One region of the Mesorhizobium sp. B1-1-7 genome, then DNA from elsewhere that is predicted to be linked to it. Evidence: riboswitches for the same ligand, from Rfam matches in the RefSeq annotation. Region 1 holds a riboswitch; each other region holds the start of a gene.
The links. Region 1 has a riboswitch for cobalamin ahead of FJ978_RS28575 (DUF1636 family protein). Riboswitches for the same ligand answer to the same signal wherever they lie in the genome.
Positions count from the first base shown of each region.

Region 1 (3,443 bases):
TGTCCCGCACCGGCCTGCTGCAGATCGATTCCGTCAGCGCGGTGGTGCGCGCGCATTATATGCCGCTCTATTCGCGCCTTGGCCCCTACCCGCTCGCTCTGCTCGACAACGCCGCCGTCACCCGCAAGCGCACGGTGTTCGAATACTGGGCGCACGAGGCCTCCTTCCTGCCGGTGGAGACCTGGCCGCTGATGCGCTGGCGCATGCAGCGCGCCGAGCAAGGCAAAGAGATGTATTTGGGGCTGGCCAAATGGGGCCGTGAGCACGCCGCCTATATAGAAGAGATCTACCGCGAGGTCGTCGCGCGCGGCCCGATCGCCGCTTCGGCGTTGGAAGGCCAGAAAGGCTCGGGCGGCTGGTGGGGCTGGAGCCATGCCAAGCATGCCTTCGAATGGCTGTTCTGGGCCGGGCGCATCACCACGGCGCACCGCCGCGGATTCGAGCGCTTCTATGACCTGCCCGAGCGCGTGCTGCCGCAGGCGATCCTCGATCTGCCCGTACCGGCCGCCGAGGACGCGCACCGCGAATTGCTGCGCATCTCCGCCCGCGCCCATGGCGTGGCGACATCAGGCGATTTGCGAGATTATTTCCGCCTGTCCCCCGCCGACATGAAGGGCCGCCTGGAGGAATTGGTCGAACTCGGTGAGCTGCTGCCTGTGCGCGTCGAAGGCTGGGATAAGCCCGCTTACCTGCACAAGGATGCACGTCTGCCCAGGAAAATCGACGCCCGTGCCTTGCTGGCCCCGTTCGATCCTGTGGTCTTCGAACGCTCGCGCTCGGAACGGCTGTTCGATTTTCACTACCGCATCGAGATCTACACGCCGGCCGAAAAGCGCCAATATGGCTACTACGTCCTGCCCTTCCTGCTCGGCGACAGGATCGTGGCGCGCGTCGACCTCAAGGCCGATCGGCCGGCGAGTGTGCTACGCGTCCACGCGGCCTATGCCGAGCCCAAGGCGCCAGCGGAAACCGCCGCCCAGCTTTTCGAGGAATTGAAGCAAATGCAGGGCTGGCTCGGGCTTGAGCGCATGGAAGTGACGCCCGCTGGCGACCTCGGACAGTCACTTGCCGACATCGCCATGTCGTAGGCCCGCGTTGACAGTCCTGCCCGCAACAGCCTAAATCCGCTCCAGACGGTCTCTTCTCTTCAATGAGAGGGGCTAAGAGGGAATGCGGTGCGGGATGAAAATCTCAAATCCGCGGCTGTCCCCGCAACTGTAAGCGACGAGCCAAGGCCGAAAGCCACTGGGAATTCCCGGGAAGGCGGCTAACCAAGGCGATGACCCGCGAGCCAGGAGACCTGCCGTCTGCGACAACATAATCCGATCGCCCGGCGGGTTTCCGGGCAAGGAGCCCGGTTTTTGGACCAGAACAGCAGTTTTTCGGCTGGCACAGCGGACAATTCGTCCGCCGACAGCGATGCCTTGGCCGGCGTCACCGTGATCGTCTGCGCCTCGTGCCGTGACGAAACCGGTTCCGACGCCCACCCCCGCGCCGGCGAACTGCTGGCTGAGGATACGCGCAACGCCGCCTCGGGCGAAGATATCCGCGTCCGCACCGTCGAATGCCTCGGCAATTGCAAGCGCCGGCTGAGCGCCGCGATCCTGCGCGATGGCTGTTGGAGCTATGTCTTCGGCGATCTGACCACGACCAGCGGCGCCGACCTTGTCGCCGGCGCAAAGCTCTTCGCCACTTCCACCGACGGCCTCATCCCATGGCGTGGCCGGCCCGATAGCCTCAAGCGCGGCCTCGTTGCTCGCATCCCTCCTCTCGACATGCTGAAGGACTGACCATGACCGCTCCAGATTCGTCCGCCAACCTTTCCCGCGTTCCCTGCACCGTCGTCACCGGCTTTCTCGGCGCCGGCAAGACGACGCTCGTCCGCCATCTCCTGGAAAACGCCGGCGGCAAACGCATTGCCATCATCGTCAATGAGTTCGGCGACATCGGCATCGACGGCGAGATTTTGAAGGGCTGCGGCATCGACACCTGCCCGGAGGAAAACATCGTCGAACTGGCCAATGGCTGCATCTGCTGCACCGTGGCCGACGATTTCGTGCCGGCGCTCGACCAGATCCTGGCGCTGTCGCCGAAGGTCGACCACATCCTGATCGAGACCTCGGGCCTCGCTCTGCCCAAGCCGCTGGTCCAGGCGTTTCAGTGGCCGACGGTGAAAAGCCGCGTCACGGTCGACGGCGTGATCGCCGTGGTCGATGGCCCGGCGCTGGCCGAAGGCCGCGTCGCCAACGACATGGACGCGCTGCAGGCGCAGCGCGCTCAGGATGAGAGCCTCGACCATGACGACCCGGTTGAGGAAGTGTTCGAGGACCAGATCGCCTGCGCCGACCTGATCATCCTGTCGAAGAGCGACCTGATGGACGCCGCAGGCTCAGCCCGCGCCAATGCCATCATCAACGAACACTCCGCCCGCGCCGTGAAGATCGTGCCGACCTCGCATGGCAAGGTCGATCCCTCCGTGCTGCTCGGTCTCGGCCTCGCCGTCGAGGACGACATCGAGAACCGCAAATCCCATCATGACGGTGCGTTCGACCACGAGCATGACGACTTCGACACCTTCATCGTCGACATTCCGTCGATCGCCAATCCCGACGAGCTGGCAAAGCGCGTCGCCAACGCCGCCGAGCAGGAAAACGTGCTGCGCGTCAAAGGTTTCGTCGAGGTCGGCGGCAAGCCGATGCGGCTCTTGCTGCAGGCCGTCGGCCCGCGCGTCAATCATTACTATGACCGCGCCTGGACGGCCGAGGACGATCGTCGTTCGCGCCTTGTGGTCATCGGTCTCAAGGGGCTGAATCGCCCGGCGATCGAACGCATACTCGCCGGCTGATCTCGGACACGGGCCGCGATGCATATCCTCACCACGACCTCCGCCTCGCTCGACGACCTCGCCGAGCCGGTCGATCTGCGGCAGACGCCGGCGGATATCGTGGCGCTTTCCTTCACCGACAGCGACCTCGCCGGACTGGCGGCGGCATGGAAGGCCGATGCCGGCCGCCTGCCTTCGATGCGGCTCGCCGCACTGCGCGACCTGCGCCATCCCATGTCTGTCGACCTCTGGATCGACAGTGTCGCCCGCCACGCCAAGATCATCCTGGTGCGCATACTCGGCGGGTACGACTGGTGGCGCTACGGCTGCGACCAGCTTGCCGCGACCGCCCGCGCGCACGGCATAAAACTGGCGCTGCTGCCGGGTGAGAGCCACGACGAGGATCTCAGGCTGATCGAAGCCTCGACGCTGCCGCGCGAGGAGTTGGATAGCCTGCTCGGCTATTTCCGCGAGGGCGGCCCGGCCAACATGAGCGCACTGGTGCAGAGGCTGGCACGGCTGACTGGGCAGGATGCGGAAATTGTCGAGCCGATCGAAGTTCCAAAAGCCGGCTACTATGAACCAAGTCGCGGCGTCGTCCCCCTCCCCCTCGAGGGGA
Region 1 covers NZ_VFWQ01000021.1:98,095-101,537, forward strand. Annotated here, with positions in the region: gene FJ978_RS28570 (winged helix-turn-helix domain-containing protein) at 1-1,088, shown strand, start outside; cobalamin riboswitch at 1,118-1,323, shown strand; gene FJ978_RS28575 (DUF1636 family protein) at 1,362-1,790, shown strand; gene cobW (cobalamin biosynthesis protein CobW) at 1,793-2,845, shown strand; partial or broken gene FJ978_RS28585 (cobaltochelatase subunit CobN) at 2,864-3,443, shown strand, end outside.

Region 2 (3,443 bases), on a different contig from region 1:
CAGCCGGTTCCGACTTCTTGGTCGAAGCCGTGTACGAGTTGTCGGTCGAAGTCACGGCAGGCTGGTTGGCGCCATTGGAGCCATAGTTGTCGCTGCCGGCGAAAGCGCCGCCGGAAACGGCCAGGACGGCGGCGGCAGCAAGGATGATCTTCTTCATTTCAAGTCTCCTGAATTTTGATGAATTTTTGAGTTCGCCAGGACGGCGGGCAAGCCGCCGTCAACTGGCGATCAGCCGTTAGTGGTTACCGAAGAGGTTGTGGTCGGCACCCTGGACAGGCGTCTGAGCAGCCGGTTCCGACTTCTTGACCGAAGCGGTGTACGAGCTGTCGACGGCAGTGGCTGCAGGGGTCGCATTCGAACCGTAATGGTCCGAACTATAATGGTCGCTACCAGCGAAGGCGCTGCCGGAAATGGCCAGAAGGGCGGCGGCAGTGAGAATGATCTTTTTCATTTTGGGTACTCCAGTATTTTTCCGTCCGTCTAGCGGCGTGTCTTGGGATGAAATCGCGTCGTTCGGACAGCCCCGATGTGGGAAAGCCAGATGGTCGTTTCCAATCACGAAGTTGTTCCGCGTGGACCATGAATCCACCACTTGAAATTGTACCACCGGCTTCCACATCAATTTTTTTCTTTTTGATATCAATCGATTAGATAAGACCAAGGGAGCCATCACCAACTGTGTCGGAGGCCCAGCGTTCACAACGTCCTGCACGCACCGTCAACAGAAACGAACCGTTCGGTTCGATTTTAGACTCCGCTAATAGTCACTTTTCGAAACTGTTAACCTTTTTTGGCTCCGGCCAAGGATCAAAAAACAACGTTTGGCGTGCTGGCGACGAGCCGGTTTCAAAGGTCGCGATCCTTGTCCAGACGACTTGCATGCGTGTCGCGCCGCATGGATGCGATGTCGTTTTCATGCCGACGCCGCGATGCGTGCCGTGATTAGATCACGCCATCTCAGGTGCCGCTTCGTGACGACGGAGTGGAGAATTGGGAAGCCGGTCAGAATCCGGCGCTGCCCCCGCAACGGTGGTGGAGTTCAAGTCGCAACGGGAGACCACTGGGCGAAAGCCTGGGAAGGTGTCGCGATGGTCCGCAAGGACGACTCCAGAGCCCGGAAACCAGCCCGAGATTGCTAGAACTCGACTGATCGCGGTGGGCGGTCAAGGGGCGGATGATGCATGCCCGGCTGGCGCCGGCCTGCGTCCGATCCTTCCTCCATCACCACCAGTTCAGTCCTTGGATATGAGGACAGGACATGGATGCTCGCAACGACATGCTGAGGCTCTTGAACAGCCGCAGACAGGGCTTTTCGCTGGAACAGCCCTTTTACACCGATCCGGACTACTTCAAGCTCGACATGGAGCTGATCTGGTATCGCGACTGGCTGTTCATCGGCCATGATTGCGAGTTGCCCAGGCCAGGCAGCTTCATCACCGTGCAGATCGGCGACTATCCGGTCGTGCTGGTGCGCGATCAGCAGGGCAAGATCAACGCCTTCCACAATTCCTGCCGCCATCGCGGCAGCCGCGTCTGCAATACCGACAAGGGCATGGCCGCCAAACTAGTCTGCCCCTACCACCAGTGGACCTATGAGCTGGATGGCCGCCTGCTGTTCGCCCGCCAGATGGCCGAGGGTTTCGACAAGAGCCAGTTCGGGCTGAAGCCGGTCGCCTGCGAAAGCGTCGCCGGCTATATCTTCATCTGCCTGGCGAAGGAGCCGGCCGACTTCGCGCCGATGCGGGCGATGATCGAACCCTACCTCAAGCCGCACCGGCTCGGCGAGGCGAAGATCGCCTTCGAGAGCACGATCATCGAGAAGGGCAACTGGAAGCTCGTCTGGGAAAACAACCGCGAGTGCTATCATTGCGCGGGCAATCACCCGGAATTGTGCAAGACATTCCCGGAAGCACCGACCGTGACCGGCGTGCAGGGCGCCGACAGCGATCCGGAGATGCTGGCGCACTGGGCGAAATGCGAGGCGGCCGGCCTGCCGAGCAAGTTCCGCATCGATCCGGCCGGACAGTATCGCGCCACCCGTGCGCCGCTGCTGCGCGATGCCGTCAGCTACACGATGAACGGCAAGCGGGCGGTGAGGAAGAACCTCTCCGACAGCGTCTCGGCCGACCGCATCGGCACCTTGATGCACTATCACTACCCGACGACATGGAACCATATCCTCATCGACCATGCCGTGACCTTCCGCGTGCTGCCGATCAGCGCCACGGAAACCGCCGTGACGACCAAATGGCTGGTCCACAAGGATGCGGTCGAGGGCGTCGACTACGATCTCGCCGAACTCACCCATGTGTGGACCGAGACCAACGACCAGGACCGCCGCATCGTCGAGGAGAACGCCTTCGGCATCCTGTCGCCGGCCTATGAGCCCGGCCCCTATTCGGAGTTGCACGAGGGAGGCGTCATCCAGTTCGTCGACTGGTACGCCCGCTTCATCGGTCCGCGCCTTGCCGAAGACGAAAAGCCGGCGCTGCGCAGCGTCGCGTGAGCTCATGTTGCCCAAACACGACATGAGCAGGGCAAGAAGGACCAGAGGATGAATGCGATGACGGATCTTGGCCTCTATCGCCATCTCGACCAGATGGCGCCGTGGAACGACCGGCTCCAGGTGCTGGAAGTGATCGGCGTCAGCGATGAGGCGCCCGACGTGAAGACCTTCACCTTCCGGTCCGACAACCAGACCTGGTTCCGCTACAAGCCGGGCCAGTTCGTGACGCTGGAGCTGCCGACATCGGATGGGCCGCTGATGCGCACCTACACGCTGTCATCGTCACCGTCGCGGCCATTCTCGATCGCGGTGACGGTAAAGGCGCAGGCCGGCAGCATCGGGACGCGCTGGATGTTCGACCATCTGGTGCCCGGCTCGCACGTCAAGGCCTATGGGCCGGCAGGCGACTTCTCGCTGCACAGCCATCCGGCGGCCAAATATCTGTTCATCTCGGCCGGTTCGGGCGTGACACCGATGATGTCGATGCTGCGCTGGCTGAACGATTGCGCGCCCTGGACCGATGTCGGCTTCGTCAACTGCGCGCGGCGCCCGGAAGAGATCATCTTCCGAAAGGAGCTCGAACTGCTCGGCGGCCATATGCCCGGCCTGTCGCTCGGCTTCATGATCGAGGAGCGGTCGAGCCGCGAGGGCTGGTACGGCCATATGGGCCGCATCGACGCGATCCGGCTGCCATTGCTGGCGCCGGATTTCCGCGAGCGCGAAATCTTCTGCTGCGGCCCCGATCCCTTCATGCGCGCCGTGCGCGGCATGCTTGAAGCCGCCGGCTTCGACATGACGCAATACCATCAGGAGAGCTTTGCGGTCCCTGCCGTGGAGGAGGTCCCGGCGCCGTTCGCGGCGCCCGCGGAAGGCGGCACGGTTGTTCCGTTCGAAGCGGCAACGCCAATCCGCTTCTCGCTTTCGGAGGTCGACGCCG
Region 2 covers NZ_VFWQ01000013.1:58-3,500, forward strand. Annotated here, with positions in the region: gene FJ978_RS22070 (DUF680 domain-containing protein) at 1-157, opposite strand, end outside; gene FJ978_RS22075 (DUF680 domain-containing protein) at 236-451, opposite strand; cobalamin riboswitch at 943-1,145, shown strand; gene FJ978_RS22080 (aromatic ring-hydroxylating dioxygenase subunit alpha) at 1,259-2,506, shown strand; gene FJ978_RS22085 (hybrid-cluster NAD(P)-dependent oxidoreductase) at 2,564-3,443, shown strand, end outside.
Region 2: it holds a riboswitch for cobalamin, as region 1 does, so the genes downstream of both, FJ978_RS22080 (aromatic ring-hydroxylating dioxygenase subunit alpha) here and FJ978_RS28575 (DUF1636 family protein) in region 1, are expected to answer to the same signal.

Region 3 (3,443 bases), on a different contig from region 1:
CGGCATTGGTAATCGATTGCAACTGGCTTCCACGGCCCCGGATGGCAACGTTGCCCACATTGACGCCAGTCAAGTCCGAACCGCCGGTAATCGTACCGTTGTTGACCACCGTGGCAGCACCAGCAAGGCCGTTCAGATAGAGCCCCATGCCGGCGCCCGTGCCCTGGCTGTTACCACCTTGCACCGTGCTGTTGTTGATGAACGACCCACCATTGTTGAGCGATACGCCAGCCGCTGAGTTGTTCGCGCTGCCTGTATATGCCAGGCTCGCACCACCACTGATCGTACCGTTGTTGATCAGGTCCGCACCATTGCCCACAACGACGCCTATGCCGCCTGCTTGTCCACTGACACTTGCGGTTCCGCCCGTGACCGAACCGTTGTTCACGACCTGGCCGCTGCTTCCGGCCAGGCTGTTCACGTAAAGCCCAGTTCCAGGAAAAATTGAGCCCGACGAACCGCCGCCAACAAGGGTGCCGTTGATGGTCAGCGAGCCGGCGCCGGGGAAACTGCCGGAAAAAGTAATGCTGCCCGCGGTGGGAGGCGAGGCGACCCCGGACAGAACGAAACCCTGAGTGTCGATGATCAGCGGTTTGGTGGGCATGGGCATGCCCGTGGGCGAAACCGCGAAGTTGCCTGTCAGCGTGATCGTGGCGTTGGGATCGGCGTCGGCGTTAGCCGCTGCGATCGCGGCGCGAAGCGAGCCATCGCTGTTGGCGACGTAGTTGCCCGCGATCGCCTGGCGCGGCGCCACCCCGGCAACGACCAGCACTGCCAGGGAAGCCCCCGCCAAAAACCGCCCGCGCGCCGCAGTCAAAACCCCGCCGCGCGCGTGAACCCGTCCCACCATGCCTTCGCCCCTAATTCCAGATGCCCGAACGCAGCATGAATGCTACCGCCCGGCAATCCGTCTATAGTCCAGAGGACTACCAAAACGCTAAGAATGTTGTGCAACTGCAACTATATAGCGGTGAGGATAAAATTTATATTTGTAGTATCTAAATTAGCCCATAAAACTATACAGGGGAGGCGGGCCTGCGGTGGCATTGATCGAGGGATCGCTTGGCCGGCCCTCTCTGCCGGCAGACGTCTCGGCTTTCCAGACAATAGGGGTTGACATTATCCGCAAATATCGCTTCTAACGTAATGTTATTACATTAATAAACAGCATCGCAAAAACCCGTTGCGGTGCGATCGATGGAAATCTACGGTGGGTGCGTGATGGTCCCCGCGCCGAAAGGCAAGGGGTGAAAAGGGAACACGGTGAGATCCCCGGAAAGGGGTCGAGACCGTGGCTGCCCCCGCAACTGTAAGCGGTGAGCACGATCCGAAATGCCACTGGCCGGCAAGGCTGGGAAGGCAGGATCGAGCCGAGACCCGCGAGCCAGGAGACCTGCCATCACGGAGTTGACCGGACGGGGTGTGCCGGGAGGAGACGTGGACGTCGGTCTTGTCGGCCGGCTCGCCAGCATCCTTCCGTCGCCTATCGAGAAAGACGGAAAGTTGGACGGCGCCATCGATCCCATTCATCCCCCGCATCGCATCATCGTGTGCACGCTTTGCCGCGGCGCCCCGAGTGGGATCAGGTCGGGCGAAAGCCTGTACATCCTGCGCTCCCGGCTCTCGGCCCCTGCGGTGGCGCGTGGTTTCACGGTCGAGGGCGTCGAGTGCATGGCGGGCTGCGCGCGGCCGCTGACGGTGGCCTTCCAGGCGCCGGGCAAGGCCGCCTATCTCTTCGGCTCCATCGACGCCCAGGCCGACGCCGGCGATCTCGTGCGGTTCGCCAGCCTCTATGCCTCGCTCGCCGACGGCTGGTGCAACTCCGGGCAACGTCCGCCGCGACTGGCTGGCAAGACCGTGGCCCGCATCCCGGGCACGCCTGCGGAGGGAAACCGATGACACCGCTCCTCGAAGCGCGCGATCTGGGCGCGACGGCGAACGGCCGGGACCTGGTCCAGTCGGCCAGCCTGTCGGTGGCATCGGGCGATCGCCTCGCCATCATCGGCCCCAACGGTGCCGGCAAGACCACGCTGCTGCGCATGCTGTCGGGCATGCTCAGGCCCAGTTCCGGGGAGGTGAAGCTTGGCGGCCGGCGCCTGGACAGGATTTCGGCCGCCGAGCGCGCGCTGCACATCGCCGTCGTCGGCCAGACCGACCAGCCGGATCCGCGGCTCGCGGTAATCGACTATGTCGAACTTGGCCGCGTCCCGCATGCCGGCTTGAGGCGCAGGAGCGAGGAACGCGACATCGTCGTTGACGCGCTGCGCCGGACCGGCCTGTTGCCGCTGCTTGGCCGCACCATCGGCTCGCTGTCGGGCGGCGAGCGCCAACGCTCTCAGCTTGCCCGCGCCATCGCCCAGCAACCGAAGGTCTTGTTCCTCGACGAGCCGACCAACCATCTCGACCCGCGCGCCCGTGGCGAATTGCTCGAACTCGTCGCCGGCTTCGGCATGACGGTGATCGCGGTGCTGCACGATCTGGCGTTGGTGGCGCCCTTCGCCACCAGGGTCGCGGTGATGAACGAAGCCCGGCTGCATGCGCTGGCGGCACCGCGCGAAGCGCTGACCCAGCAGCTGATCCGCGAGATCTTCGGCGTCGACGTGTTTCGCCTGCGCCACCCCACCGAGGACCGCGAACTGACGGTGTTCGACGTTCCGAACCGCGCCGCGCCGCCGTCCTGATCGAAGCCCATCCCTCATCCAAACCTGTTCAACCAAGGAGCAAAATCCGTGAAACGTCTCGCTATGTCGCTCTTCTTCTCGCTGCTGGCCTCGACGGCCTTGGCCTTTCCCGTCACGGTCGACAGCTGTGGCAAGCCGCTGACCTTCGACGCGCCGCCCAAGCGCGCCGTCATCCAGGATCTCAACATGGCCGAGATGGCCTTCGCGCTGAAGCTGCAGCCGTCGATCGTCGGCCTGACCGGCATCACCGGATGGTACAAGGTCGGTCCCGAATTCAAGGCCGAGCAGGGCTCCATCCCGGAACTGGCGCCAAAATACCCGACGCTCGAAAACCTGGTCGCCGCCGAGCCCGATTTCTTTTTTGCCGGCTGGTACTACGGCATGAAGCCGGGTGGCGAGGTGACGCCCGACACGCTGGCTCCGCGCGGCATCAAGACGCTTGTGCTGACCGAAAGCTGCGTCCATCTCGACAAGAGCAGGCCCGCCGCCTCGATGGACCTGCTCTATGGCGACGTCGAAAAGCTGGGCAAGATCTTCGGCAAGGAAGCCGACGCGGAAAAGCTCGTCTCCGGCTGGAAGGCACAACTGGCCGATATCACCGCGAAAGTCGGCAGCGCCAAGGCAACGCGGGTGTTCCTCTACGATTCCGGTGAGGACAAGCCGTTCACCGCCGGGAAATTCGCCATCCCGAGCGCCATGATCACCGCGGCCGGCGGCGACAACATCATGGCCGACATGGACACCAGCTGGGGCAACACGGAC
Region 3 covers NZ_VFWQ01000004.1:243,513-246,955, reverse strand. Annotated here, with positions in the region: gene FJ978_RS32730 (hypothetical protein) at 576-725, shown strand; cobalamin riboswitch at 1,206-1,416, shown strand; gene FJ978_RS08325 (DUF1636 family protein) at 1,438-1,899, shown strand; gene FJ978_RS08320 (ABC transporter ATP-binding protein) at 1,896-2,681, shown strand; gene FJ978_RS08315 (ABC transporter substrate-binding protein) at 2,730-3,443, shown strand, end outside.
Region 3: it holds a riboswitch for cobalamin, as region 1 does, so the genes downstream of both, FJ978_RS08325 (DUF1636 family protein) here and FJ978_RS28575 (DUF1636 family protein) in region 1, are expected to answer to the same signal.